Regions from separate parts of the Micromonospora sp. NPDC053740 genome, predicted to be linked through region 1. Evidence: riboswitches for the same ligand, from Rfam matches in the RefSeq annotation. Region 1 holds a riboswitch; each other region holds the start of a gene.
What was found. A riboswitch is a leader RNA that binds a small molecule or an ion and turns the genes downstream of it on or off. The one in region 1 is predicted to bind cyclic di-AMP.
Positions count from the first base shown of each region.

Region 1 (9,740 bases):
ACCTGCTGCCGGCGTGCAGCGGGGGAGGAGCCTAGATCGTGGTTGCGGCGCGATCACGGGTTGTGCGGGCCGGTCGGGCGGCGGGACGTCGACCCCACGGCTTGTAGGTGGACAGCACCGTCGCGATGATCATCAGGCTGGTCGACACCGCTGGCGCGATGACCAGGTCGGCGCGATCCCGTGCCGGCAGGGCGGCGCCGACCGCTCCGGCGTGGCGCAGGTTCGGGGTGAGCAGGAACAGCACCAGCCCGACCATCACGGTGGTGAGCACGAGCTTGACCAGCACCCAACGGTGGCGCAGCAGGCCCCACGGGGTGAGCAGCGAGCTGGCGACTCCGATCAGCCAGACCAGGACGCTCAGCGGCGCGAACAGCACCGTGCCGACCAGGGCCGTGACTGGATAGACCACCGCCGGGTCGGCGCCCCGCTGCACGGCGATGCCGAGGGTGAGCAGCACCAGGTCGGCGCCGAGCCAGCCGAGCGAGGTGACGAGGTGCAGTGTGAGCAGCGCCTTGCGGGTGGTGGGTCGGATCCGAGGCATACCGCGATGCTGCCCGCGAACCGCGGCCGGGTCGTCCGACGAGCGACGACATCACGGGTACGCCCGGCGACGTAGCCCGGCCCCCGGACGCACGTGATGCCTGTGAGTCATCACGATGACTCACAGGCATCACGACGGCTGGGTCAGTAGACCGACAGGTGGACGTGGTTGGTGTGGTCGGTCGACGGGGTGCCGTGCGCCCCGCTGTACGACTTCCACCCGCTGCTGGGCAGCCAGATCTGCCGGTACCAGATCACGTAGAGCACGGCGAGCCGGTCCGCGTTGCGGATGAAGTACGCGGCCAGGTTGTTGCCGTAGGTCTTGTCGCCGCCGGTGGCGTTCCCGCCGAAGCCGCCCTTCTGCGCCGCGAAGTCGCAGGCCCTGCCCTTCGGGTGTTCACCGGAGCCGCTGGGGCGGTGGCACGAGACGTACCGGGTGAAGCCCGCCGCCTTTGCCTGGTTGAGCGCGTGCAGGGTGCGCGGGGTGATGCAGCCGCTGGCCGGCGTGGGGTCGTTGACGCTGCACGACTCGGAGGGCCAGGAGCCGTCGGAGTTGCGCGGCGCGGCAGTCGCGTTGGCGCTGGAGGTGCCCCGGTTGGAGCCCGCGTCGGCCGTGGTCTGCGGTCTGGGTGTGGTGGCCACGGTCAGGGCCCGTTCGGCCTGCTCCTTGCGCTTGGCCATCACCGCTACCTGCTTGCGCTGTTCGTTGATCTCGCCGTCCAGGGCGACCCGGGTGCGGTTGGCCTTGTCCTTGCTGTTCAGCAGGTCGCGCAGCACCCGGTCCTCGTTGGCCGCCACCGCGTCCAGCGCCGCCGCCCGGTCCATGAAACCTTCGGGGGTGTTGCTGTTGAGCAGCGCCGACATCGCACCGAGCCGGCCGGTGCGGTAGGCCACTTCGGCGATCTCGCCGACCTTGCCGTTGCGCTGCTCGATCTCGACCTCGATGGTCTTCAGCTGGGTGGCGAGCTGCTTCTGCCGTTGCACCGAGGTGTCCAGGGCGCGCTTCGCGTCCAGGTAGCCCTTGCTGGCCGCCTCGAGTTGGGCGCGCAACGCCGGGGTGCCGCCCTCTTCGTCGGAGTCGGGCGCGGCGGCCCGCAGGCCGGTCGGGGGAGCGGCCGAGGCGGTGCCGGCCGGAAGCGCGACGCCGAGGGCGAACATCGCGACGATCAGGGCCGCCAGTCGGGCGGCGGGTGGTCGTGCTGGTGCCACTGCGCATGTCCTTCCGTCAGCCGCCGACCGGGTTAGCTGACGGGTTCGGGACGGAAGATCCCTACCGCTGACGCGGATGCACCCCAGGAACATGGTTCCCCGGTTCGCCCAGCTGGGCGATTAGGCGGCGACCGCCACCGGCGCCGGGAGGGCGCCGCCTGGTGGAGGCCGGGACCGAGCCTACCGGTGCCGGTGGGGCTGCTGCAGCCAATGTGACGGACGGTGCGTGCGTCACCACGGAAAAGTACGACTCCGTCACCATTCGATGGAGCCGCAGGCTCCAGAAGCGGCACCGGGCTCGATCTGCAACGTCGCGTGCTCGATGCGGAAGTCGTCGTGCAGGGCCGTACGCGCCGCGGTGAGCACCGCGCCGACCTCCGCGCCGGGTGCCATGGTCAGGTGGGCGGAGGCCACCTCCATGCCCGAGGTGAGCGTCCAGACGTGCAGGTCGTGCACCTCGACGACCCCGGGGACGGCGGCGAGCCGGTCGTGCACGGCCGTCACCTGGAGGTGCTCCGGGGCGGCCTGCACCAGGATGCGGATGGCGGCGCGGGCCAGCCGCCAGGTGCGCGGCAGGATGAACACGCCGATGGCGACCGCGACCAGGGGGTCGGCCCACCACCAGTCGGTGACGGTGATGAGCAGGGCCGCGCCGATGACGCCGAGCGAGCCGAGCAGGTCGCCGAGCACCTCCAGGTAGGCGCCCTGGAGGTTGATGCTCTCCCGGGCCCCGGCGCGCAGCAGCGCGAAGGCGGCGATGTTGGCGAGCAGGCCGAGCACTGCCACCGCGAGCATCGGGCCGGCGATGACTTGGTGCGGGTCACCGAAACGGCGGATCGCCTCGATCACCACGTAGATCGCGACGCCGGAGAGCAGGACGGCGTTGGCCAGCGCGGCGAGCACCTCGAGCCGGTAGAGCCCGAAGGTGCGCTGCGGGTCGCCGGTGGCCCGCCGGGTCGCCGTGATGGCGGCGAGCGCCATCCCGATGCCGAGCACGTCGGTGAACATGTGCCCGGCGTCGGAGAGCAGGGCGAGCGAGCCGGTGTGCAGGGCGACCACCGCCTCGACCACCATCAGGGTGGCGAGCAGGCCGAATGCCGCCCAGAGTCGACCTCGGTGCTGGTGTGCGGCATTGGCGACGGACCCATGGTGGTGGTCATGACCTGCGCCCACGAGAACCACCTTCCGCCGCCGGCCGGGACCCGGTCAAATGTATGCTCACATCGCTATGTGTGCAAGTGTATGGCCACCACCTTCCGCTGGCGGCAGTCCGCACAGGTCAGCCGGTCGGGTCGATGGTGGTGAGCCGCTGGGTGGCCCGGGAGAGCGCCACGTACAGGGTGCGTACCCCGGCCCCCGGATCCGCCCGGATCTCGCTCGGGGCGACCAGCACGACCCCGTCGTACTCCATGCCCTTGGCCTCCAGGCTGGTCACCACCTGCAACCTCGGCGCGCCGAGCGCGCCCAACCACCCGGCGACCTCGTCCCGGCGGGGGACCGGCGTGATCACGCCGACCGTGCCCTCCACCTCGGCCAGCAGGCCGGCGGCGGCCTCCACTGTCGCGGTCTCCAACCCGGTCGCGGGCACCACCAGCTCCACCGGCTCGACCCCGGTGGAGCGGACGGCGGTCGGCAGCGGCAGGTCCGGGTAGAGCCGACGGATCTCCGCCGCCGCCACCGCGAAGATCTCCGACGAGTTGCGGTAGTTGGTGGTGAGCGTGAAGTCGTGCCGCTTGCGCCGGCCCAGCGCCTGGTCGCGGGCTCGGGTCAGCTCTTCCGGATCGCCGGTCCACGCGGTCTGGGCGGGGTCGCCCACCACTGTCCAGGAGGCCAGTCGGCCGCGCCGACCGATCATCCGCCACTGCATCGGCGAGACGTCCTGCGCCTCGTCCACCACCACGTGCGCGTACTCCCGGTAGTCCTCCGGGCGCTCCCGGGCCGCCGCGCGGGCGGCCCGCTGCCGTTCACCGAGGGTGCTCAGCTCACGGACGCCGCCGGCGAGCTGGAACGGATCGCGTCGCGCTCGGGCCGGCTGTGCGGGCTTACCGAGCAGCGCGTCCAACTCGTCCAGCAACGCCACGTCGGCGATTGTCAGCCCGGCCGAGTCCAGGTTCCGGTACGCGGCGTTGAGCAGCCGGATCTCCGCCGAGGAGAGGATCCCCCCGGCGTACCGGCGCAGCCGGTCCGGCTGCGCCAGCCAGCCGAGCACGTGCCGGGGGTGCAGCCGGGGCCACCACGCCTTGAGGAACTCCCGGAACTCCGACCGCTCGGCGATCTCCGCCTCGAAGGCCGGTTGCTCCGGCAGTCGACCGCTGCTCAGCTCACGGGCCTGCGTCCAGAGCGCGGCGAACACCCCGTCGAAGCCGGCTCGGCGCACCTCGTTGCGTCGTGCGCCGCGTTGCAGCGCGCGGTCCCGGATCCGGTCCAGCGCGGTCCGGTCCAGCCGCAGCAGTGTGCCCCGGTAGAGCAACCGCAGCTCACCCGGGCCGCCCGGCACCGCGTCGCGGGCCGCCCGCTCCAGCACCCGGCGCATCCGCAGCGAGCCCTTCACCGCCGCCACCTCGGGCGGGTCGGGTCGGGTGGCGGTCATCCCCGGGAAGAGGGTGCCCAGCGAGTGCAGGGTCGCGGTGTCCTCACCGAGCGACGGCAGCACGGAGCCGATGTACTCGACGAAGACTGACGACGGGCCGACCACCAGGATGCCGCCGCCGGCGTAGCGGCTGCGGTCGGAGTACAGCAGGAACGCGGCCCGGTGCAGGGCGACAGCGGTCTTGCCGGTGCCGGGGCCGCCCGCGACGATGGTCACCCCGGAGCCGGGCGAGCGGATCGCCTCGTCCTGCTCCCGCTGGATGGTCGCCACGATGTCGCGCATGCCCCGCCCGGTGGCCTTGGACAGGGTGGCCAGCAACGCGCCGTCACCGACGACGGTCATCCCCTCCGGAGCGGCCGTCGGGTCCAGCAGGTCGTCCTCGATCCGGGTGACCCGCTCGGCGCGGGACTGGATGGTGCGGCGCCGCACCACGTCCAGCGGCTGCGCCGGTGTGGCCTGGTAGAAGGCGGCGGCGGCCGGTGCGCGCCAGTCGACGACGAGCGTCACGGCGTTCTCGTCGCGGATCCCCAGTCGCCCGACGTGCAGCACCTGACGGTCGCGCAGGTCCAGCCGGCCGAAGACCAGCCCCTCGTGCTCGGCGTCCAGGGTGTGCCGCCGCTGCGCCGCGTGGAAGACCATCGCGTCGCGCTCGACCAGGGCGCCGTGCGTGCCCACCCGGGCCATCCGGTAGCCGTCACGCTCGGCGCGGACGGCCGACTGCCGCAGCTCGGCCAGTCGGGCGTACACCCGGTCGAGGTGTCGTTGCTCGACGGCGATCTCCTGCTCCAGGCCGGTCTGGTCGGTCAACGCACGCTCCTTCAGAGGTCGCCGGCAGGCGGCGGGAACCGCGCGAGCCAACCGAGAAGAGTACGGCCTCGGAGCCGACCCGCCGCGCCCGAGGTGCGCGAACGTGCTCAGGCGCCCGTCTCGGCACGGGCCGCGTCACGGTGAGCCGGCGGCGATGCGCCACGGTGAGCCGGCGGCGATTCGGCGAGCACCCGCCGCACCACGCCGGTGAGCGCGGCGTTGACCTCGTCCGGACGCTCCATCATCAGCATGTGCCCGGCACCGGGGCAGACGGTCAGCTCGGTGGCCGGCAGAGCCGCCGCGATCGACTCGGCGCACGGTGGCGGGGTCAGCCGGTCCCGGTCGCCGACCAGGGCGGCGGCCGGCAGGTGGGCCAACGCGGCGAGGGTGTCCAGCCGGTGCTGGGCGCCGATGGAGGCGCGGAACCCGCCGATCGAGCGCAGCGAGGCCCGAGCCACCGCCGACGTCACCAGGCGGATGTCGGCCGGCTCGCAGCGGTCACCGAAGAGCATCCACCGGATGCTCGGTTGCAGCGCGTTCAGCAGTGCCCGGGGCGCGCGCCACGAGCCACACCGGGCCAGCACGCCGGCGCCGGTCGTCTCGGCCAGCCGGATCAACCGGGCGATCCGCGGCGAGAGGCCGTAGACGGTGTGCGTGTGCCCCTCGGCGGTGGTCGAGACGAAGACCAGGCCGGCGGTACGGGCGGCGAAGTGCGCGGGGTGGCGGTGCGCGTACTCCATGATCGTCATGCCGCCCATCGAGTGCCCGACCAGCACCACAGGGCCGGTCGGCGCGACCGCGTCGATCACCGCGGCCAGGTCGTCACCCAACTGGGCCACTGTGGCAGTGGGCAGCGCCATGCAGCTGGACCGGCCGTGCCCCCGCGCGTCGTAGGCCACCACCCGCACGGCACCGCCGAACGGCGGTGCCGTGAGCGCGTCGACCTGCCGGTGCCAGGCGCGCCCGTCCAGCGTCCAGCCGTGCAGCAGGATGGCGGTGACCTGGGCGTCCGTCGGACCCGTCGCCTCGACGTTGAGCCGTACGCCGTCCGGCAGACCGACCTCGAACCGCTCCGGCATCGCCACCTCCCCAGGTCCGCCCAGTACCACCAGCACCTCCGATACCCGGCGGTAACACCGGCTACCCGCCATGACACCACGCCAATCGCACCGTGGCGAACATTCCCGACCTCGCCCGTCCCGGACGGCGGCGGGCCAAGCTGAACGGCATGGGGTCGTCGGGAGCACCCATGGGCGCGACGTCGGGGCAGGGGCGCCAGGCCGGCGGTACGCCCCGCGCCGCGCTTGCCGACCTGCTCGCCGGCAACCGGCGGTTCGTCAGTGGTCAGCCGGTGCACGGACACGACGTGACGGCCGCCGCAGCGGCCTCCGGCGACCAGCAGCCGTACGCCGTGGTGCTGGGGTGCATCGACTCCCGGGTGCCGTTGGAGGCGATCTTCGATCAGACCTTCGGCGCGATCTGCGTGATCCGTACCGGCGGGCACGTGCTCGATCGCGCGGTCTGTGGCTCGATCGAGTACGTGGTCGGGCAGCTCGGCGTACCGCTGGTGATGGTTCTTGGCCACGAGCGGTGCGGCGCGGTGCAGGCCACTGTGGAGTCGCTGCGCACCGGGCAGCGTCCCGGCGGGTCGCTGGCACACCTGGTGGACGAGATCGCCCCGGCGGTGACCGAGGCGGGGCTCGACGATCCGGCGGTGCAGCCGCTGGCGATTCGCCGGCACGTCCGGCGCACGGTGCGCACCCTGCGCGAGGACGATCTGCTGGCCGGGCCGGTGGCTGCCGGCCGGGTGGCAGTGGTCGGCGGCCTCTACGACCTGGCCACCGGCGAGGTGGCCCTGCTCGATCCAGGCTGACCCGGCCTCCGGACACGCGAAACCGCCCGCCGGGAACTCCCGGCGGGCGGTTTCGGTGGTGCGTGGGGGAGGGCTCAGCCCTCGAAGACGCCGGCCGCGACCAGGCGCTTCTCGGTGGCCTCCCAGCCGTCACCCGGGTGGGTGGCAGCCAGGTTGTTGATCTCCGCCCGGATCTTGGCGGCGTGGCCGGCGGCGGCCAGAACGCGGATCTCCTCGACGAAGGCGTCGGAGTCCGTGCGCAGGTGCGCGGTCTTGCCGTTGGTCAGGTTCCGCACGTAGGCGTGCTTGCCGCCGTTGAGCGGGATGAGGTACTTGAACTCGCCCAGCACGCTGAGGGCGCCACCCTGGCCAGCCTGGCCGGCCCGGACGGACGCGCGCGCGGTCTTAGAGGTGTTGCTCGCCACGGAGGTACTCCTTGCAAGACGTACGGGAGGACTGGACGTCCGGGGGCTGTGTGCGGGTCGTACGTGACTCGACCCGCGAAGGTGTAACGCGGCATAAGCCGCCGGTGGAACTGTACAGGACCACGACATCATGCTGGTCGTCGCGGTGTCCTGAGAGGCAACGGCGACCACCCGTCCGGCTATTCCACCCGGCGTTTTTTCCGATTCTCTGGCGCACCATGCGTCACAGGAGTCATCATGTGTTGCAGCAGCCACCTGGGTGGACGAGGTCGTAGGGGAAGACGCACCTCGCTCTCCGGGAGGTCACCGTGCCAACGCGTGGCGTCGTATACGTCCATTCGACCCCGCTCGCCGTGTGCTCACACGTCGAGTGGGCGATCGCGCGCGTCCTAGCCGCGCCGGTCAACCTGCAGTGGACGGCTCAGCCCGTCGACCCCGGCGCACGCCGGGCCGAGTGCGGGTGGACCGGTCGTCCTGGGACGGGCGCCGAGCTGGCTGCTGCCCTACGGCAGTGGCCCATGATCCGTTTCGAGGTCACCGAGGAGCCGAGTCCCGGCGCCGACGGTGAGCGCTTCATGTATGTGCCAGCCCGTGGCCTGTTCCGGGCAACGGTCGGCGTGGCCGGCGACATTCAGCTCGGCGAGGACCGCCTTCGAGCGCTGATGGCCGCCTCCCGGGCCCCCGAGGCGCTGGCGCACGCCCTCGACAAGGCGCTCGGCACGGCATGGGACGCTGACCTGGAGCCCTACCGGTACGCCGGCGACGGAGCCCCGGTGACCTTGCTCACTCGGGTCGGCTGACCCGGCCGGCGGGCCGCTGGCCGGACGCCGTCGCAGCGGCGACGACCGGTAAGGTCAAGTTGCCCCGATAAGGGAGAAGCTGGTGGGATGGGCGGCGTGTCGAATCGCCCGTGGCGCGCCAGTGTCGCTGTCGCAGCCCTGACCGCCCTGCTCGCCTCCGGCTGCTCCGGTGACCCGGAGCGCCCCACGCCGACGCCCAGCCCGGCCGGCACGTCCGCGGGCCCGAGCGTCCCGGCCGCGCCGCCGGCCGGCGACCCCGCCAGCCGCGCCGCCGCGCTGGTGGCGACGCTGGCCGACGAAGACCTCGTCGGCCAGGTGCTGATGCCGTACGCCTACGGCGACTCGGCGACGAAGGTCTCCGCCGGCTCGGCGGCCGGTAACCAGGCCCTGGCCGGGGTGGACACCCCCGCCGACATGATCGCCAAGTACCGACTGGGTGGCCTGATCCTGGTCGGCTTCAGCGCCGACGACCCGACCAAGGGCAACCAGGAGACCACCAACGTCGACAACCCCAAGCAGGTGCACGAGCTCACCGCCGGGCTGCGGACCGCCGGCGGTCGGCTCGCCGCCGGTTCGGCGCCGCTGCTCATCGGCACCGACCAGGAGTACGGCGTCGTCACCCGTGTGAGCGACGGGGTCACAGTGCTGCCCAGCGCCCTCGCGGCTGGCGCGGCCGGTGACCCGAAGCTCACCGAGGCGGCCTGGCGGGCCGCCGGCACCGAGTTGGCCGCGATGGGCATCAACATCGACTTCGCCCCGGTGGCCGACGTGCTGGCCACCCGCAGCACCGTGATCGGCTCCCGGTCGTACGGCGCCGACCCGAAGCAGGCCGCCGCGCAGGTGGGCGGCGCGGTCCGCGGCCTCCAGGCGGTCGGGGTCGCGGCCACCCTGAAGCACTTCCCCGGGCACGGCCACAGCGCCGACGACTCGCACCAGGACCTTCCGGTGCTCACCCAGTCCGCCGCGGCGTTGCAGAGCGGCGCGTGGCCGCCGTTCACCGCCGGGATGGACGCGGGGGCGATGGCAGTGATGTCCGGTCACCTGGACGCGCGCGCGATCGACCCGGGAACCCCGGCGACGTTCTCGCACAAGCTGCTCACCGACGTGCTGCGCGGCCAACTCGGCTTCAAGGGCGTGGTGATCACCGACGGGATGAACATGCCGCCCGCGATGCGCTGGGCCCCCGGCGAGGCCGCGGTCCGGGCGCTCAACGCCGGTAACGACCTCATCCTGATGACCCCGAACGTCGGTCAGGCGTACGACGGGCTGCTCGCCGCGCTGCGCGGAGGATCCCTGCCCCGGACCCGGCTGGTCGAGGCGGTCACCCGGGTGCTGACCATGAAGTTCCAGCTCGCGGAGCTGCCGGCGGCGCAGATGTCCACGCTCAACACCCCGGCGCACCGGGCGGCGGCCGACGCGCTGGCAGCCGCCGCCGTCACCGTGCTGAAGGGCGCCTGCGGCGGAGCGGTACGCGGACCGGTCACCGTCACCTCGTCCGGCGGTCGGGACGGCACCCG
Region 1 is NZ_JBFASO010000007.1:146-9,885, forward strand. Features, by position in the region: gene AB0K35_RS19095 (hypothetical protein) at 32-541, opposite strand; gene AB0K35_RS19100 (hypothetical protein) at 685-1,698, opposite strand; cyclic di-AMP (ydaO/yuaA leader) riboswitch at 1,755-1,886, opposite strand; gene AB0K35_RS19105 (cation diffusion facilitator family transporter) at 2,005-2,922, opposite strand; gene AB0K35_RS19110 (AAA family ATPase) at 3,029-5,146, opposite strand; gene AB0K35_RS19115 (alpha/beta hydrolase) at 5,254-6,225, opposite strand; gene AB0K35_RS19120 (carbonic anhydrase) at 6,396-7,019, shown strand; gene AB0K35_RS19125 (hypothetical protein) at 7,094-7,423, opposite strand; gene AB0K35_RS19130 (DUF3145 domain-containing protein) at 7,732-8,223, shown strand; gene AB0K35_RS19135 (glycoside hydrolase family 3 protein) at 8,311-9,740, shown strand, end outside.

Region 2 (9,740 bases), on a different contig from region 1:
GCCAGCCTGCCGATGCGGACGTACTCGTCGGGCATGGCGGCCCGGCTGCGGTTCTCCATCGCCGCCGCCAAGAAGCACGACGTGCTGCTCATCGACGAGGCGCTGGCCACCGGCGACAAGGGCTTCCGTAAGCGCAGCGAGCAGCGGGTGCGGGAGCTGCGGGAGGGCGCGGGAACGGTGTTCCTGGTCAGCCACCAGCTCTCCTCCGTACGGGACACCTGCGAACGGACGATCTGGCTGGAATCGGGCGTCATCCGGATGGATGGCCCCACCGACGAGGTCATCCGGGCGTACGAGGCGTACGCGAACAGCAAGTAGAGTTCCGCCGAACGTCCAGCGCCGACATGGCACCCGAGGACCGCGTCGCCCGCGTTGGGGCGACGCGGTCCGCGCGTTAAGGTTCATTCCGTCGCCGCTCGGGCGGAACCTTCCGTTAACGCATCCCTGAGAGTGAGGATCCGGCAATGACGCAGGACCAGACCCCTGGCCCGGACGCCGAAGCGGAGACCCCGACACCGTGGCGGCCCGCACGGACAGTGGCGGTGGTTCTGGCCGGCGGCACCGGGACCCGACTGGGCCTCGGCATCCCGAAGCAGCTGCTGAAGATCGCCGGTAAGCCGATCATCGAGCACACCCTGGCGGTCTTCGAGGCGGCACCGGAGATCGACGAGATCATCGTGCTGATGGCCACCGGCCACCTCGAGGACGCCCAGCAGATCGTCGAGAAGGCCGGCCTGCGCAAGGTCACCAAGGTGATCGAGGGCGGTGACACCCGCAACGCCACCACCCGGATCGCGCTGGACGCTGTCGGCCCGGAAGACTGCAACATCCTCTTCCACGACGCGGTGCGCCCGCTGCTCAGCGGCCGGATCGTGCGCGAGTGCGTCAACGCGCTCTGGAGCTACGACGCCGTGGACGTGGCAATCCCCTCCGCGGACACGATCATCCAGGTCGACGAGAACGACTGCATCACCGACATCCCGGTGCGCTCCCGGCTGCGCCGTGGTCAGACCCCGCAGGCGTTCCGCTCCCCCACGATCCGCGCGGCGTACCAGATCGCCGAGGACGACCCGGACTTCGCCGCCACCGACGACTGTGGCGTGGTGCTGCGCTACCTGCCCGGCACCCCGATCAAGGTGATCGACGGTTCGGACGAGAACATCAAGGTCACCCACCCGGTCGACGTGCACCTGGCGGACAAGCTCTTCCAGCTCGCCGCCGCGCAGGCGCCCCGACTCACCGACCACCGCAGCTACAGCGAGGAGCTGACCGGCCGGACCATCGTGGTGTTCGGCGGCAGCTACGGCATCGGCCACGAGTTGACCGAGCTGGCCCGGCGCTACGGCGCCCAGGTCTTCCCGTTCAGCCGTTCCAGCACGGGCACCCACGTGGAGCGGGCCGAGGACGTCGAGGCCGCGCTGACGACCGCCTTCGAGGCCACCGGCCGGATCGACCACGTGGTGGTCACCGCCGGCATCCTGGAGAAGGGCGCCCTCGCCGAGATGGACGAGGAGACCATGGACCGGCTGCTCCAGGTCAACTTCGTCGGCCCGGTGACCATCGCCCGCCAGGCCCTTCCGTACCTCCAGCAGACCAAGGGCCAGTTGCTGCTCTACACCTCCAGCTCCTACACCCGGGGCCGGGCCCGCTACGCGCTCTACTCGGCCACCAAGGCCGCCCTGGTCAACCTCACCCAGGCGCTCGCCGACGAGTGGGCCGACGTGGGCGTCCGCGTCAACTGCATCAACCCGGAGCGCACCGCCACCCCGATGCGGACGCGGGCCTTCGGCGAGGAGCCGGAGCACACCCTGCTCGCCGCGGAGGCCGTCGCCCAGTCGTCGCTGGACGTGCTGATCTCCGACCTGACCGGTCAGGTGATCGACGTACGCCGGGCGCCCGGCGACGGGCCCACGCCGAGCGTGCCGACGCAGTCCGGGTCGGGTCGGGTCGAGGCACCGGCCGGCGCGACGTCCACCAACTGACGTCGACGGCTGCGGAACCACGAACGGAGCGACATGCGCGGCGACCTGGTCCGAAAGCTGGCCGCCCGGTGCCTGACCACCGGGTTGGCAGTGCTGGCCTTTGTCGTGCTGGCGCTGACCGGCGCCACCGGCTGGGGGCTGGCGTTGGCGGTCGCCGCGCTGGCCGCCTCGGCCGCCGAGCAGCGGATCCGGCCCAGCGCCGACCTGGTGGCGGAGACCGCGTTGATCGCCGCGGCGATCCTGGTCGGTTACTCCCGGCGGCTGGACGACGGGCTCGACCTCGCGCTTGTCGCCACCGGGCTGGTCCTGCTGGGGCTGGTGCTGCTGGTGGGGCCGCTGCGCACCGCCGGTGCTCTGGAGATCCGGGCGGCCAACCTTCCGGTACGCGCCTGGACGCCACTGATCGCCGACCGGCTCGGCACGGCCCTGCTCGGGCTGCTCGCCGCCGTGGCGCTCGCCGCCGCTCTCGCCCTGCCGGCCGGTGTGGCCCTGGCCGCCAGCCTGCTGGTCGGCGCGGGCGCCGGTGCGGTCGCTCTGGACCTCGCCCGGCGACGGTTCCGCCCACGGTCCGGGGGCGGGTCGGTGGCCGCCGCGCTGCGCCGGCACCAGCCGGAATTCCTGCTCTACTTCTCCGCGCCTCCCGGCTCGGAATACCAGGTCACCATGTGGCTGCCGTATCTGCAACGGATCGGCCGGCCGTTCCTGGTCGTGCTGCGTGAGCCGGAGTTCCTGGCCCCGATCGCGGCGGCCACCGACGCGCCGGTGGTCTACTGCCCCACCCTGGGGGCGCTGGACGAGGCGTTGGTGCCGACCCTGCGGGCGGCGTTCTACGTCAACCACGGTGCGAAGAACAGCCACTGTGTCCGCTTCACCCAGCTCACCCACATCCAGCTGCACCACGGCGACAGCGACAAGGCGCCGAGCGCCAACCCGGTGTCGGGGATCTTCGACCGGATCTTCGTGGCCGGGCAGGCGGCGATCGACAGGTACGCCCGCGCCGGAGTGCAGATCCCGGCGGACAAGTTCGTGGTGGTGGGTCGCCCACAGGTCGAGTCGATCGACGTACGCCCGGAGCCCGCAAGAGGGTTGGCGCACCCGACCGTGCTCTACACGCCAACCTGGACCGGGCACAACGCCGACGCCGACTACTGCTCGCTGCCGGTGGCCGAAAGCCTGCTGCGCCGACTGTTGGAGCGCGGCGCGACGGTGATCCTGCGAGCCCACCCGTACACCACGCAGAACCCGGCGTCGGCCCGCCAACTGGGCCGCCTGACCGAGCTGCTCGTCGCCGACCGGGCCCGCACCGGCCGCCAGCACGTGGTCGGCGCGTCGGCTCGGAAGCTGAGCCTGACCGAGTGCGTCAACTCCGCCGACGCGCTGGTCTCCGACGTGTCCGGCGTGATCTCGGACTTCCTCTACTCCGGCAAGCCGTACGCGGTCACCGACATGGGCGACGAGGGCGACCGGTTCGTGGAGCGGTTCCCGCTGGCCGGGTCGGGTTACGTGTTGCGTCGGGACATGTCCAACGTGGACGAGGTGCTGAGCGCACTGCTGGACACCGACCCGCTGGCCGAGGCCCGCTGGGCCACCCGCCGCCGCTACCTGGGCGACTTCCCGGCCGAGGCGTACGCCGAGGCGTTCCTGACCGCCGCCCGCCGGGAGCTGGCACCGGCTGAGACACTGGCCGCGTCCACACCGGCGTAGCCGCTCAGCGGTACGGGTCGAGCAGCGCCAGCACCGCCGCCGGGTCCTCCACGTGCGCGTTGTGCCCGAGACCGGGCAGCGTGGCTACCGGTACGCCGTACTCCTTGAGCTGTTCGTCGGTGACCATCGGATCGTTCTCCCCGCGCGCCAGCACCACCGGCACGTCGGTCGCCGCCAGCAGCCCGGCCAGGTCGGGCTCACCGACGGCGAAGGCGGTCGGGTCCATGGCGAGGCGCCACCGGCCGTCGACCTGACGCAGCCCGGCGTCCACCACCGGGTGGTCCGGCGAGACCAGGCCGGCCAGCCCGGAGACCCGCAGGTAGCGGCGAGCCGCCTCGGCCCGGGTGGCGAACCAGCTCACCGGCCGGGCGGCGAGGTCGGCGGCGCGGGTCAGCTCGTCGGGTGACCAGACGGCCTTGATGCCCAGCCCGACCACTGCGTCCACGGGCGTACCGGCGGCGCGGGCGGCCAGCGCGAGGCCGACCACCCCGCCCAGCGAGTGCCCGAGCACGACGAGCCGGTCGCCGGGTGCCAGGCCGCGCGCTATCCGGTCGGCGAATCCCGCGAAGGTGTACGACTGAAGTGGTGCCGCCCAGCCATGGCCGGCGAGGTCCGGTGCCAGCCACCGCCCCGCCCAGCGCTGCTCCAGCAGCGGCGCCCACGGCAACCAGACGTCCCCGGTCGTGCCCATCCCGTGCAGGAGCAGCAGGACCCGCCCGCGACCGGCTTGACCACCCGATTCATCCACCACGGCCGCAGTCTCCCACGGTTCACGACCTGGTACGAGAGCCGTCATCCACACCGCCCCCACCAAAGGTTGATCCACTGTAAAGTTCCGGGCCGGACGGAGAGAGTCACCTGTCGATTCCGTCCGGAGGGGAGCCACTGTGTACAGGATGTACGGGTTGGCGCTGGTCGCGGCACTGGCAGCCGTCACGCTCGGCGTACCGCACCGGGCGTCCGCGACGCCATCGGACGTGGCCGCACCGAACGGCGCAGCGCCCGCGGCGGCCGACCGGGTGCTGCGGGTCTACAACAACAACATCGAGAACCTGGTGGTGAACAACTCCGACGGGAGCTGCACCCGGATCTCCGGACCTGACCACCTGACCTCGATCCTGGTCGACGACGCCGGTCGCACGGGCACCAGCGGCGTGGTGGCACCCGACATCCTGATCGTGCAGCAGGTGCGCGGCACCGGCCAGGCCGAGGCGTACGCCGACCAACTGTCGGCGAAGTTCGGCTACCCGGCGGGCAGCTACGGGGCGATCGTGGCGTGGAGTGACCCGGAGCCGTGGGGCAGCACGCACAAGTGCAGCTCGCAGTCGCTCGGCGACCTGAAGAAGAAGCAGACCAACGCCATCATCTGGAACAAGCGCACGCTCAACCTCGCCAGTGGCGACATCTCGAAGTACTGGAGCGCCGGCTGGCTCAAGCCGGGCACGGCGTACGCGAACGGCGCCGGGTGCACGCTGTACAAGCCGCCGAACAGCGACCCGGACAGCACCGACTATTACAAGTGGAAGCGGACCAGCGCGATCGCGGCGCGCTTCACCATCAAGGCGACCGGCACCAGCGTGTTCGCCGCGACGATGCACCTGCCGCAGGAGAATCGGCAGAACGCCTGCGCCGGCGACGGCGACCGGGGCGTCGCCAACAGCGGCATCCACCTCGGTGCGGACGCGACCACGCTGTTGAACGCGTCGACGATCCGCGTGGTGGGCATCGACGCGAACCGCACCGGCATCGCCCCCGGCACGCTCAGCGGCTACGGCATGACCGGGTACGGATCGGCGGCCACCAACGGTTCCAGCAAGATCGACTACTTGTTCGTCAGGGGCGGTGTGCAGTCGTCCGCCGTCGACCACACTGTGGTCGGGACGAAGTCGAACCACAAGGCGTTGTACGGCTTCATCACCTACTGACCGCACAGCCGAAGACGCCGCGGGCGCCGGCCCCTTGTGGGGGACGGCGCCCGCGGCGGTCAGCGTGCCCGGGTCAGGCGGAGTAGCCCCGGCTGGTGATCCAGTTGGCCAGGTCGATCGTGGTGATCCAGTACGACGGGTCGGCCGGGTTCGCCGAGTCGGCGATCCGCACGGTGCGACCGTTGTCCTTGTAGCCCACGACGGCGATGTAGTGCCCGCCGCCGTAGGAGTGCCAGCCGCCGTCGGTGTCGGTGGCGTCCCCGACGACGTTGGCCACCACGCCCCGGCCGTCGGTGATGGCCTTCACCACGTCGGCCTGGAGGCGGTCCATCTGGGCCGGGCTGGGCGCGCCGGGGAACATCCGGGTCCGGTACGGGGAGCCCTTCACCTCGGCGTTGAGCACCCGGGTGGTGTCCTCGGCCGAGTTGGTGCCCATCTCGGTGGTGCCCAGCTTGGCGCCGAGCTGCTCCTGGGTGCGGTCGATGCCGGCGGCGCTGAGCGCGTTGCGGGTGGCCGCCGGACCGCAGTTGTAGTAGGTGTTCTGCGCCTCGTAGTCGTAGTCGAGCACCTTCGTCGCGGGCGGCTTCGGCGGCGTCGGCTTACGGGTCAGGTCCGGGTTGCTGCTGGCCTTGGCGGCGGGGGACGCGGCGCTGGTGGCCGGGGCGGCAGTGGTCGGGGCGGTGCTGGCCGAGGGGGACGCGTCCCGAGCCTCACCGCGGGAGGCGGCGACGTCGCTGCGCATCTCGGCGACAGTGGTCGCGGTGCGCTGGCCGGCCGGGGCGTCGTCGGCGGTGGTGAGCAGGGCGCCGGTGGTGGTGGCGATCGCGAGGGCCGCAGCCGAGGCGGCGACGATCTGGTACGGGCGCTCGGTGGCGAGGCGGCGGAGCTGACGCTTCAGGGTGTGCTTCACGGGGTCCTCCACGGATCGGGGGGGAGAGCGGCACACCGGGGCCGGACCGGTATCCGGGCAGGCGCCAGCGCGCGGACCGTGGTCCGCGGATGGTGAACCGCTCAGGGGAACGCCCGGCGCGGCCGGGCGGGGAAGGCGATGACCCGGGGGGTCAGCTCACCGTCACTGGACGAATGAGCGGGTGCATCGCCGCGCCGTGGAGGCGAGGGAACAACCGAGGGGTGGAAAGGTGCTGCACGAGGAGTTGACTCCTTCCGACACCGCCTACCGGGTTAGCTGACGGATTCGGGCGGGAAGATCGCCCTACCGCGGGCCGTGGCTCGCGGATTCACCCCGGACTTACTGGTGGGTCCCCGGTTCGTTGATCACGATTAAGCGGGTCGATGCGGCGTCGCCTCTTGCGATCGGTTACCGCATCGGACAGGACGACAGTACTGGCGGCTCCGCGCCCTGCCAAGCCAGGTTCACCTGCGTAAACCCCAATCGGTGAGACAATTTCTGCGCGTATTGCCGATGATGTGACTCGATGGGACAACCGGTTACGGCGACGCCTATGGGCGACAACCGGACAGGCCGCAAAGAACGCGACCACAATCGCGGGAACAATCCCGCCGATCGCGTCGGACGTCCTAATTCACGATTGGGTGACCGGCCTCACATCACGGATTGGGCTCAACCCACCCGGGCCGGGCGCCACAGCGCCACGACGGCGGGACGCAGCGCCCCGGCCACAGTGCGGCGCGCAGGGACCACTGGCGGGCGGAGCCGGGCCACCGCCGCGTACGCCTCCTCGGCGAGGGCACGAGCCGACTCGGCGGCCAACTCCGCGTCGCGCCAGGCGGCCCGCTCACTGTCGGCGGCCACCTGGTAGTCGGTTAGCCGCGCATCCCTGACCACCCGGCTGATCAGCACCTCCTGCTCGACCGGGTGTCGCCGGGGATCCCAGCAGCGCCGGTGCCCGAACACGTCGCCGAGCTGGGCCATGGTCAGGTCGCCCCGCCAGTACGCCGCCATCGCCGCCCGGTGCAGATAGCGTTCCCGGGCGGCGTACTCGGCGGGGGTGTGCGGGGTCTGCGGGGTGGGCAGCGCACCGGCGCCGGCGAAGCGACGCGCGGCGGTGTCCGCCTCGTCGTACCCGATCCAGGCCCGCTCCAGCTGCTCCTGAGCGGTCAGCCAGGCGGCGCGTCGCCGCTTGGCTGTGGTGGCCGCGCCTGCCGCGGCGACGGCCACCTCCTCGGCGTAGCGGCGCCTGTCGACGGCCTCGGCGGCGGCCAACTCCCGAGCAGTGGGCCCGGCCGGGAGCGGGTCGTCAGTGGGCCGGTCCCGTTCGGGGCGGGCGGCCAGCACGGTGAGCAGGCCCAGGGTCAGCAGGAACAGCGTCGACCAGATGGCGGCGGCCCGCGGCATCTCGGTCACGAACTGGTAGAAGACGACGGTCTCCATGGTCGGCACCTCGGGGAGAGAGCAGTGCGGTGGGGAGCCACGCCGACCTGCGGGCCACTGTGGCCACGGGTCGGCGGGTCAGAGAGCGGGTGGGTCGACAGGGCGCGGTGACGGGACGGTCGTCCCGGTGGCTCAGCGCCCGGGTGGGGCCCGGGAAGCCCGACCGCTCGCGGCATCGACGAGGGGCGGCAGGTCAGCTTTGGCCGCGCGGACCGGCAGGGCGTCGGCCACGATGGTGTTCTGATCGCCGGGGAGCGCCACCGGCGCGTCGATCGACCATGTCGGGATCGCCTCTTCGGCGGTCTGCGGCGCCACCGCCAGGGCCGGGCGGGCCGCTCGGGGTGCCCCGGGGTGCCGGTAGGAGGCCGCCAGCGAGCCGGCGGCGACAGTGGCCGGCACCGCGCTCGACGTCGGCACCGGGCCGGGTGGTGGCGTGGCGGCCGTGGCCGGGCCTGCGCCGAGCGCCAGGGCCGCGACGACGGCGAGGCTGGTCAGCACCCGGGTCGCCCAGCGCGCCACCCACCACAGCGGACAGGTGAACGCGACCGGAAGCACGCCCCAACGCTACCGTCGCGCCGACCCGGGCGCACCGACCACGGGCGTGTCGGATCACGCCGCGCCGACCCTGTTGACCAGGGTGGACGTTGTCAGCGCAGGTCGACGTACGTTGATCGTCCGCCGGCCTGACCGACCTCGTCGACAGGTCCGTCGACCTCGCCGCGGGCGCTGCGTGCACTGTCACGTGCGTCGTCGTCGCCGCCCGCACGTTGTCGGGGGACGGGCGCCGGACGGGCCGCGCGGCGCGGCGCGAGCCGGCGCATCATCGGGGTTTCGACGAAGCGGTGCAGCAGCCCGGCGAGGATCAGGTTCGCCGCCAGGAAGCCGAGCACCACGGCCGGGCCACGCCAGCCCGCGAAGCCGATCCCCCAGGTCCCGCTCCAGCGCAGCACGCTCGTCATCACCAGCACGTGCACCAGGTAGAAGGCGAACGACACCTCACCGAGCCAGACCAGCGGCCGGTACCGCCACGGCGAGCGCCGACCCCGCACGTCAGCGTCCGCGGCCGCGGTGATCACCAGGAGGTACGCGACAGCGAGCAGCGTGGTCCACAGCTCGGCGCGGATCCACTGCGCGGCCGCCACCCAGGTGACCACGAAGATGCCGCTGGCCACTGTCAGACCGGGGCCGCGCCAGAGCCCTCGACGCATCAACTCGGCCGCCACCGCGCCCAGCCAGAACTCCAGCGACCGCACCGGCGGGAAGATCTGGGTGAACCACCAGCGGCTCACCTCCGGCACCAACTCCTGCGCCGGCCAGAGCGCGAGGATCAGCAGCGGCAGCGCGACGATCAGCGCCCAGAGCAGCTTCGGTTTGGCCCGGCGCAGCAGTGGCAGCGCCAGCGGCAGACACAGGTAGAAGAAGAACTCACAGGACAACGACCAGCTGACGGTGTTGATGCTGTAGAACCAGCCCGGACGGGGGTCCCACGCCTGCAACAGCAGCAGGTTCTCCAACGCCGCCGCCGGCAGGACCGGGTCGGCGAACCACCAGGCGACCGCAACCGTCGCCACAAACAGCACCAGGTGGTTCGGGTAGATCTTGGCGATCCGTCGCCGCCAGAAGGTACGCCGGGAATCCCCCTCGCGGGCCGACCAGACCAGCACGAAACCGCTGAGGATGAAGAAGAACTGCACCCCGGAGAGACCGAGGGTGAACAGCGCGTCGACGACGGCCTTGTAGTCCGGCTCGGCGATGATCCGCATGGTGCCGGCGTGA
Region 2 is NZ_JBFASO010000006.1:150,791-160,530, reverse strand. Features, by position in the region: gene AB0K35_RS17890 (ABC transporter ATP-binding protein) at 1-318, shown strand, start outside; gene AB0K35_RS17885 (bifunctional cytidylyltransferase/SDR family oxidoreductase) at 465-1,982, shown strand; gene AB0K35_RS17880 (CDP-glycerol glycerophosphotransferase family protein) at 2,016-3,686, shown strand; gene AB0K35_RS17875 (alpha/beta hydrolase) at 3,691-4,437, opposite strand; gene AB0K35_RS17870 (hypothetical protein) at 4,574-5,611, shown strand; gene AB0K35_RS17865 (C39 family peptidase) at 5,685-6,533, opposite strand; cyclic di-AMP (ydaO/yuaA leader) riboswitch at 6,768-6,909, opposite strand; gene AB0K35_RS17860 (hypothetical protein) at 7,194-7,964, opposite strand; gene AB0K35_RS17855 (hypothetical protein) at 8,097-8,519, opposite strand; gene AB0K35_RS17850 (acyltransferase) at 8,612-9,740, opposite strand, start outside.
Region 2: another riboswitch for cyclic di-AMP. It lies ahead of AB0K35_RS17865 (C39 family peptidase); the one in region 1 lies ahead of AB0K35_RS19100 (hypothetical protein).

Region 3 (9,740 bases), on a different contig from region 1:
AACTGGATCTGCGCGTACCGGTTCTTGCCGCGGATCACCGTCCAGTCGCCGGGTGAGGAGCCGTCGAACGTGCTGGCCCGGTAGTACTCGCCGGCCAGCACCGCGCCGACGGCGTACCGCTGCCCGGCGGCCAGGGTGTACTGGAGCGGCGAGATCGCCTGGTAGGGCACCCCTTCCGGGTACGCGGACTGCTCCGGGTACGCCCGTCCGTAGACCGGAATGGTGGTTCGGCCGGGCTTCGGCGTGGCCACCACGCCGACTGTCCAACTGGCGGTCGGCGCGGACGCCGGGTTGTGGAACCAGGCCCGCTGCCCGAGGTACCAGATCGCCGTCCAGTCACCCTGCCGCCCGGCCAACGCGTACGTCTGCCCGGCGGATGCCCGGGCCCCGTGGTCGGACACGGACATCGTGTTCGGGGTGCCGTCCGGACGGAGCGCGATGTCGTTCACCAGCGGCGCGTCCGCCGACGGTGCGCTGCGCAGCACCACAGCGGAGGAGCCGCGTGGCGCGCAGGGCACGCCCGCTGTGACGCAGTCGGTGAACGCCGGCTGGTTGGTGGCGTAGTCCGGGTCGATCCGGACCAGCCCGGTGGCCGGGGTGCCGGTGTCCAGTCGAGGCGCGTGCAGCAGGTCGAAGTAGTGCGTCCAGTCCCAGTACGGGCCCGGATCCCAGTGCATCCCCCGCACTGTCGAGGGAATGGTGCCGGGCACGTTGTCGTGGCCGATGATGTGCTGGCGGTCCAGCGGAATGCCGTACCGCAACGCCAGGTGCCGGACCAGCTTCGCCGAGGTCCGGTACATCGCCTCGGTGTACCAGGTGCCCTGCGCCGCGAAGCCCTCGTGTTCCAACCCGATCGACTTCGCGTTGACGTACCAGTTGCCGGCGTGCCAACCGACATCCTTGGTCTTCACGTGCTGGGCGATGTGCCCGTCGACCGACCGCAGCGAGTAGTGCCAGCTCACGTAGGTCGGATCCTGGACGAGTTGCAGGGTGGTGGCCCAACTCGCCTCGGTGTCGTGGATGACTATGTACTCGATCTTCTGCCGTGCGGGCCGGTCGGAGAGGTCGTGGTTGCCGTAGTCCCCGTCGCCGAACGCCTCGTAGGGCGCCGGGATCCACTCGCACGAGATGCTGCGCGGGCACTCCACCCCGTCCGGGCGGGCCAGGCGGCGCAGGCCCAGCCGGTCCAACCAGGAACGCTCGGGCCGCACCGCGCGGGCCGGCAGGCTGACCCGCTGGCCGTCGTCGGTCACCCGGGCTTCGCCCGCGCCGATGGTGGTGAAGACCTCGTCGGCGAAGGCCGCGGCGGCGTCGGCGCTGTCCGCGCCGGAGTAGCGGGCCACCGCGCCGTACCAGGCCGCCGGGTCGGTGTCCGCGCCGACCGGCGCGCCCAGATCCCTCTGGTACGCGCTCAGCAGCGCAGCCCCACCCCGGATGTTGAGACCCGCGTCGGTGCGCAGTGCCTCGGGGGTGGCGCCGGTCAGCGTGGCGGCGGCGTCGACGGTCTGCAACGCGGCGGTGGACGGCGCGGGTGCCTCGACCGGCCGGGGCGCGGGCACCAGTGCGGAACGGGAGTCGTCGCCGCGCGGGTCCTCGGCGCCGGCGTCGTGGTGGCCGCGCTCGGGGAGGGCGGCCACGTGCCGGGCATCGGTCAGGTGCATCGGGCCGTAGCCGCCACTGGTGCTCGGTGTGCCGGCGTTGGTGTCCCAACGGGACTCCAGGTATGAGACGCCGAGCAGCACGACGGCCGGCACGCCGTACTCGCTGGCCGCTGCGGCGTACTGCTGCTGGCGGTCGGTGGTGGGCGCGGCTGCGGCCGGGCCGGCGGAGAGTGGCACCGTGGTCGCGGCGGCTACCACAGTGGCGGCGAGCAGTGCGCGCCAGCCGGCCGACAGGGTTGGATGGTGCATCGAACCCCCTAGATTCTCGCGGAGTGAGGTCAGGTCACCATCGCGCCGTCCGGGAGGTCAGGTCAATACCTTTCCATCTATCGAAGCTTGCAGAAAGAATTCTTCACACACGGTCGGTGACGTCGTCCAATCGGTACGGAGTGTCACTGCCGCACGGGTTGCGGATTGGTAACAGGCGTCTCTACTCTGGTCATTCGTCGGGCCGACAGCAGCTCCGCCCAGCCCGGGCGGTAACGGACCGACACCGCCGAGTCGTTTTCGAGCGAGCCGGGGACCCAGGTCCCTCGGGGTGAATCCGCAGCCACTGCGGTAGGGCGCCGACTTCCCGCCCGAACCCGTCAGCTAACCCGGTAGGCGGTCAGGAAGAAGGAGTACGAGACCCCGGTGGCACTCCATGCCCCGCGGCCGTCGTCCGACCGGTCGGCATCAGCCGGCCCGGCGTCGATCGTGCCGCGCCCACGCTGGTCCCGCTTCACCACCGCTCTCGCCGCGCTGGCGGGCATCGCCGTCGTCCTGACCGGCAGTGCCACGGCGGCCCACGCCGACCCGTCCGTCGCCGAGATCGAGCGCCAGATCGACGCCGACTGGAACAAGCTCGAACCGATCATTGAACGGCACAACGCCACTCGCACCGACCTCGCCGCGAAGCGCAAGCAGGCAGACGCCCTGGCCGCCCGGATCACTCCGCTGGAGCGCCAGGTCGACGCCGCGATGGACAAGGTCAGCGCGCTGGCCGTACGCGCCTACAAGGGTGAGAACGTCTCGACCGTCAACGCGGTGCTGGGCAGCCGGTCGCCCAGCGAGGTGGTCGGCCAGCTCGAAATGCTCGACCGCTTCGCGCACAACCAGCAGAAGGACGTACGCCAGGTGGCCGACCTGCGCGACCAGTTGGCCGCGCAGAAGGCGCCGCTGGACGAGATGGTGGCCCAGCTGACCCGCACCGAGGCTCAGCTGGCGGCGAAGAAGAAGCAGATCAACGAAGAGATCGACCGCCTGCAGAAGCTTCGCCTCAAGGTGTACGGCAACGGCGGCGGCGGTCCGCTGCGCCCGGCGCCCTGCCCGGGTAGCTATCCCGGCGGCGCCGCGGGCACCGCTGTCAAGTTCGCCTGCGCGCAGATTGGCAAGCCCTACGTCTGGGGTGCCGAGGGCCCGAACTCGTACGACTGCTCCGGGCTGATGCTGGCCGCCTGGGCGAAGGCCGGCGTGTCGCTGCCGCACAACGCCGCCGCCCAGAGCCGGGTCACCAAGAACGTCAGCAAGGGCGACCTGCGCCCCGGCGATTTGGTCTTCTACTACAGCGACATCCACCACGTCGGCATGTACGTCGGCGGCGGCTGGGTGGTGCACGCCTCGCAGGCCGGTCAACCGGTCAAGATGAAGAAGGTCGACGACGGGCCGATCCACAGCTACGGCCGTCCCGGCTGACCCCGGACGACCGAAGGGCCCGTCGCGATCTGTCGCGGCGGGCCCTCGTCGTCGTGGTTCTAGCGGGTGGGCCAGGTGCGCCAGTGCTGCCAGGCGCGGCTGGGTGTCGGCCCCCGCTGGCCCTGGTAGCGCGAGCCGTAGACCACCGAGCCGTACGGGTGCTCGGCCGGCGAGGAGAGTCGGAAGATGCAGAGCTGCCCGATCTTCATGCCCGGCCAGAGGGTGATCGGCAGGTTCGCCACGTTGGAGAGTTCCAGCGTCACGTGACCGGAGAAGCCCGGGTCGATGAAGCCGGCTGTGGAGTGCGTGAGCAGCCCGAGCCGGCCCAGGGAGCTCTTGCCTTCCAGTCGGCCGGCGAGTTGGTCACCCAGCGAGATGACCTCCAGCGTCGAGGCGAGTACGAACTCCCCCGGGTGCAGCACGAACGGCTCACCGTCGGGGACCTCGACCGCCGAGGTCAGGTCGTCCTGCTGCATTGCCGGATCGATGTGGGTGTAGAGGTGGTTGTTGAAGACCCGGAACAGCCGGTCGAGTCGGACGTCGATGCTGGAGGGTTGGACCAGGGTGGGCTCGAACGGCTCCAAGCCCAGCGTGCCGGCCTTGATCTCGGAGACCAGGTCGCGGTCGGAGAGCAGCATCGGACCACCATAGCCGCGTTGCCAAAGGTGGCCGGATTCGGTGGCGGTGACCAGCGCGTCGAGGTCGCTGCTCGTACATTTGTTCGATAGAATGCCCACATGGCTTCCTGGTCCGAATTCGCCGCCGACGAGCCCCGACTCGCCGACGGGATCCGCGTTCTCCTCCAGCAATACGGGCCGGGCTTCGGCTATCTGGCCACGGTCCGTGCCGACGGCGGGCCCCGCGTCCATCCGGTCTCCCCGGTCATCAGCGCCGAGGGGCTGTTCTGCTTCATCATCGACTCGCCCAAGCGCCGCGACCTCGAACGTGACGGCCGTTACGCGTTGCACTCGTTCCCTGCGGAGGAGAGCGACGACGAGGCGTACGTGGCGGGGAGCGCCCGTCCGGTGACCGATCCGGTCCGGGTGGCGCAGCTGGCGCAGACCGCCCGGGCCGAGCCGCAGGTCGACTGGCGGCTCTTCGAGTTCACGGTCGACGTGGCCATGCTCACCCGCCGCGAGCAGCACATCGCGGGCATCCCGGGCCTCGCGCCGGGTCGGCCGGCCGTTCGGGTCTGGCTCGACCCAAACGCCCCGTCGGCGGTGGCGGCGCCCGTCGCCGTCCCGCAGGCGCGTCCGACCCGCCTCAGCCGTGACGTCCAGTGCACTGCCGCCTGACCACGGCCGGAAGATCATCGGTGCCGGCTCCGTCGTAACGGAGCCGGCACCGGTCGTACGCACCAACCCGGCCGCCCGCGGTGATCAACTCGACTTCATGGAAATCGCGCTGTCCCAGCGCCCCGGATGCCCCGACTTCCAGAAAGCCGAGTGGATCAACCCGGACGAGGGGTACGCGGACAGCCGCGACCGGCGGGGGTGCCTGGGTGCAGAGGCTCGACGACTCGGGTACAGTGGTGCCGCTTGCGGGTGTAGTTCAATGGCAGAACATCAGCTTCCCAAGCTGACAGTGCGGGTTCGATTCCCGTCACCCGCTCCACTGCGAAGGCCCTGGTCAGGACATGAGTCCCGGTCAGGGCCTTCGACGTTCCTGGGCACGAGGACCCGGCGGCTCAGCCACGGGAGCAGGGGCCGCGCCTCAGCTTCACGCTGTGGCCGCTGCGAGTCCCGTACCAGCCGACCCAGGCTGTGTGCTGCCCAGTGGAAACTCGCAGACGGTGCGCCAAGGACTGATGTCCGGTGTTCCGGCGATGAGCCGGACCCTGTCGATGGTTGCGTTGATCGGCAGGTGCGCGGCGATGGTTTCCGCGGCGTGGCTCAGCGTGGGCTTGGCGGCGTCGTGACCGATGGTCAGGTGCGGCACCACGTCGCTGTGCGCTCCGGCATACGGGGGCGCCTCGGGAAACTGCTGCCACACCGCCGTCGTGAGCTCCCGGAACGGACGATCTGGCTGCGGAGCGAGCCAGACGACCGTGTCTCCAAACCAGCCGACGTTCGTCAGTGCGACGTCGAACCGCGGTATCCCGACAATGGTCTCGCGCAGCACCGCCATGACCTGCTCATCGATCTGCTGCGGGGGCAGGAACGGGTAGAGGACTGTCACGTGCGCCGGCACGCCCCACCCGGCGGCCCGGTCGAGCGATGCCCGGAACCGGCCCACCGCCTCCTCGGCCTCGGGTATCGGCACGATGAGGGCCGTTTGTGTCGGCTCCATAACCTGCGGCTTCCTATCGGTAGTCGGCGAAGATTCGACGTTGCACACCATCGACGGTGATCGGGCCGCCGTGGGGAATGATCCACTGTGGTTTGGTGTGGCCGAACGGGACGCCGACGCAGACGACCGCCTCCGGGTTGTAGCGGGTCACCACGTCGACGACAGTGTCGCGCTGCTGCTCGCGAAGGAGCGCCCGTTCCGCCGCGGGGGGTCGACGGGTGTGGTCGGAGACGGGCGGACGGGCGACCAGGACCGCGTCGACGGCGCTGAGGAGACCGCGTTCACCAAGTGAGCGGACGATCCAGCCAACCTCGCGGGCGCGGAGGAGTTCCTCCGACGTCTCGATGATCAGCACCCCGCCGTGCAGGACCTCCGGGGGAAACGGGAAGCGTCCCGCCGTCAGGATCCACTGGATGACTTCCAGGCAGCCACCCCAGGTGGGGCCGGTGACTGCGCGGGACGGCCCGTACCAGCTCCACGGCTCCGTCGGTTCGCGCTCTCCGTGCGACTTCAACGCCTGCGGGTCTGCCCAGTCGATGCCGATGTCCTCGGACTCACCCGGGTCGGTGATTTCCAGCCGTTCCCCGGTGAGCAACGCCGCTCGCAGCGAGCGCACGTGGATGTCGTCGACGGCAGGCCCGGGGCCGAGGTGAACCTGGGAGGACCCGCCGTAGAAGCTGGCGATGCCGAGGCCCCAGAGCCAGTGGTGCAGGTTGGTGTTGTCGCTGGTGCCGAGGAACGGTTTCGGGTCGGCTCGGGCCAGGTCGCCGTCCAGGTGGGGGATGACGGTGATCTGGTCCTCGCCGCCGACGACGGCGAGAATGCCGCGTACCTGGGGATCTGCGAAGGCGGCGTTGATGTCCGCCGCCCGTGCCGCCGCGCTCGCGCCCACCTGGCGGGTGGTGGGATATTCGACCGGAACGAGGCCGGTCAGGTCAGCAAGCCGTCGCATGGCCTGCTCGTGGATTCCGGGATAGGCACCGGCCGCAGCGAAGGACGGTGAGAGGACCGCGAGGTGGTCCCCCGGGCGTGCCTTCCGGGGACGAACAAGCTCATGCTTCATGTCGAGATCCAACAGCTGCGTGAGCCCGTTCGCATCTCATTTTGGGGCGGCTGTGAACGCGCACGCCTGTGGCGTTTCAGCACCTGCGTACTGATGGCTGGATCGTTCTCTCGGCGGCGAAGTAGGGCTCGGCCGCCTCCAGTCGGGGCACCTCCACGCCCAGCCTGCGCGCCTCCGCCAGGGTGTCGCGGCAGACCGCGCGCAGCTCCTCGGGGTTGGCGTGGGCCTCCATGACCAGGCGCATCGGCGGGAAGTGCCTGAACAGCCAGGCCATCGCCGGTGCTGCCAGCCAGACGGGCGCAGTGAAAGGAAGCAGCTCGCTGCGGTGCCGCCGCAGATCAACGCCGCGAGCCTCGACGAGCCGCAGGAGTTCGCGGGTGGCAAGGATCGCTTCGCGTACGTTGCCGGACGTCAGCTTGGACAACGAGCCCGACTTCAGGCTCTGCGTGTGCAGGCCCGCGTTCTGAACGAAGTGGATCGACAGCCAGCCACGGAAGTCGTCGTTCTCCTGGAGCCTGAACCCCGCCTCACGAAACACCTGGCGCACGGCCCGCTCGCGCTCGGTCGGCGGCCGATCGAGAGTGCCGAAGAAGACCACGGGCAGCAGAGCCCCACGCAGCACACCGTCGTCGCCGAAACCACCGCCGGCTCCGGGAAAGCCCCAGGCCACCTGGTCGGCGGGGAGGTGTTCGGTCGCGGTCAGCGGCTCGACCCAGAGGTTGTTGAAGACGAGCACGGTGGCTCTGCCCGCGCGCGATCCCAGGAAGGCGGTGGCCTCCGCGAAGCTGTAGTGCTGCACGCTCAGCACGATCAGATCGAAGTCGTGGTCCGGCTCCAGCGACTCGCGATAGCGCACCGGCCACCTCTCGGCGACCCGCTTCCCCCACGGTCGCCGTCGGGTGTCGAGCAGGTCAAGGTCAATCGCATTGCCGTACGCAGCGGCCCGCCCCGGCCGGACGTAGAACTCGACGTGGTGTCCGGCCCGTTCCAGGGCCCATCCGTACATCGCGCCGATGACGCCCCGGCCGAACATCAAGATCTTCACGCGGCACCTCGTACCCTATAATTGGAGATTGTCTCCGATTCTAAAATATGGAGATAGTCTCCACTTGTCAATGGAGCCCCACGTGACCGATGCCAAGCCACTGCGCGCCGACGCCCGCCGCAACCGCGACGCCCTGATCGCCAAGGCCCGCGAGCTCTTCGCCGACGGCCGCTTCGACCTGCGCTTCGACGACTTCGCCAAACTCGCCGGCGTGGGCACCGGCACGCTCTACCGCCACTTCCCCACCCGGGAGGCCCTGGCCGAGGCGGTCTACCGCGAAGAACTCACAGCGATGTGCGACAGGGCCCGCGAGCTGCACGCCACCCTCCCCGCCGACGAGGCGCTGGAGTCCTTCCTGCGTGGCTTCGTGGACCACCTGCACGGCCACGAGGGCCTCGCCCGCACACTCGCCACGCTCATGGCCACCCAGTCGGGCGCACTGGCGGAGGGTGCCCAGGCCCTGGGCCAGGTCATCGACGACCTCCTGGCCGCCGCCGTCAACGCCGGAGCCATCCGCGACGACGTGGGCGCCGGCGCCGTCATGATGGCCCTCCACGGCATCTGCGCGGCCTACGACCACCCGACCTACCGAACGGACGCGGACGGCGTCATCACCCTCGTCCTCGCCGGCCTCCGCCGCGGCGTACCTGCTCGGTGATTGATCCTGATCCAGGTCTTGGGCCTGCGGCCGTGGTGGCCCCGTTCGATCTGGATCAGGTCGGCCTCCTCCAGCACGGCGAGGTGTGGTGGTTCCTGCCGGGCCTCGCCAGCGGCTAGGGTCCGGCTTGGAGGTGGTCCGTGTTCACCGAAGCCTTTCCGATCGTGACGACACCTGACCTGCCACGACTGATCGCGTTCTACCGGGACGTGGTCGGCTTCGAGCTGACCTACCGGTTCCCGGACGAGGGTGCCCCGGAGTTCGTCGCGCTGCGGCTGGGCAGCAGCGAGCTCGGCCTGGCCGCCAACCCGGAGGCTGGCGGGCCGGCCGACTCGCACCGCTGGGAGTTGTGCGTCTACGCCGACGACTGCGACGCAGCCGTGGGCGCGCTGTGTACCGGTGGAGCGACAGTCACCGAGGAGCCGGTCGACCAGCCCTGGGGTGAACGGTCCGCGCGGGTCACCGACCCCGACGGCAACCGGTTGCTGGTGCTGGCCCGGCTCTAGACGAACGGGCTGCCGCCAGGGCTGTCATCGCCTCCAGAACAGCAGATGGGTGACTCCGCTGGGGCTGGGCACCGATTCGAGGTGGAAGCGGTCGAGCAGTTCGTCGGGGCTGTCCCACAACCGCTCTCCCCGGTGGAGGTCGACGGGCGCCACTGCGATGTGCATCGTGTCGACCAGATCGGCCTCGATGAACTCGCGGATGGTGGCGACCCCACCACCGAGGCGTACGTCCCGACCGTCGGCAGCCTGTTTCGCCTCGGCCAGTGCCTCGGCCGGGCTGACATCGCGGAAGTGGAATGTGGTGTCGGACAGGCTGAACGACGGGCGCACGTGGTGGGTGAGCACGAAGACCGGCGTGTGGAACGGTGGGTTGTCCCCCCACCAGCCCTGCCAGTCATGGTTCTCCCAGGGGCCACGCTGGGGGCCGAACTTGTTGCGGCCCATGATCTCCGCGCCGATGTTGCTCTCGGCGTCACGGGTCAGGTAGTCGTCCAGGCCACGGGTGCCCCCCGGCTCGGTGCGATACACGAAGCTGGCGGTGGCGGCACGCCAGGAGAACAGCGGTGTGGGGTCCGCGTGACCGAAGGGCCGTTCCAGGCTCTGCCCCTCCCCGGTGCCGAACCCGTCGCGCGAAACGTTGAAGCACTGCACCCGCAACAGTTGCGCCATGGTGTCTCCCTCTTCCTTCGATGGGCAGTGATTCAGTTCGCGGTCACCGTCGGGCCGCCTCCCCTGCCCCTGTCGTCGAGCACGAGCGGGGCGCGACCGCGCACCGCGTACCGGATGTGGGTCACCTGTGGGGTGGCGAGGACGCGGGTCGGCGTCAGCTCGACTCCCTCCCGAT
Region 3 is NZ_JBFASO010000003.1:370,974-380,713, forward strand. Features, by position in the region: gene AB0K35_RS10530 (peptidoglycan recognition family protein) at 1-1,910, opposite strand, end outside; cyclic di-AMP (ydaO/yuaA leader) riboswitch at 2,146-2,281, shown strand; gene AB0K35_RS10535 (NlpC/P60 family protein) at 2,358-3,335, shown strand; gene dcd (dCTP deaminase) at 3,395-3,973, opposite strand; gene AB0K35_RS10545 (pyridoxamine 5'-phosphate oxidase family protein) at 4,073-4,630, shown strand; tRNA gene AB0K35_RS10550 (tRNA-Gly) at 4,876-4,949, shown strand; gene AB0K35_RS10555 (2'-5' RNA ligase family protein) at 5,055-5,675, opposite strand; gene AB0K35_RS10560 (LD-carboxypeptidase) at 5,638-6,576, opposite strand; gene AB0K35_RS10565 (2-dehydropantoate 2-reductase N-terminal domain-containing protein) at 6,764-7,732, opposite strand; gene AB0K35_RS10570 (TetR/AcrR family transcriptional regulator) at 7,815-8,390, shown strand; gene AB0K35_RS10575 (VOC family protein) at 8,555-8,896, shown strand; gene AB0K35_RS10580 (dihydrofolate reductase family protein) at 8,921-9,565, opposite strand; gene AB0K35_RS10585 (dihydrofolate reductase family protein) at 9,598-9,740, opposite strand, start outside.
Region 3: another riboswitch for cyclic di-AMP. It lies ahead of AB0K35_RS10535 (NlpC/P60 family protein); the one in region 1 lies ahead of AB0K35_RS19100 (hypothetical protein).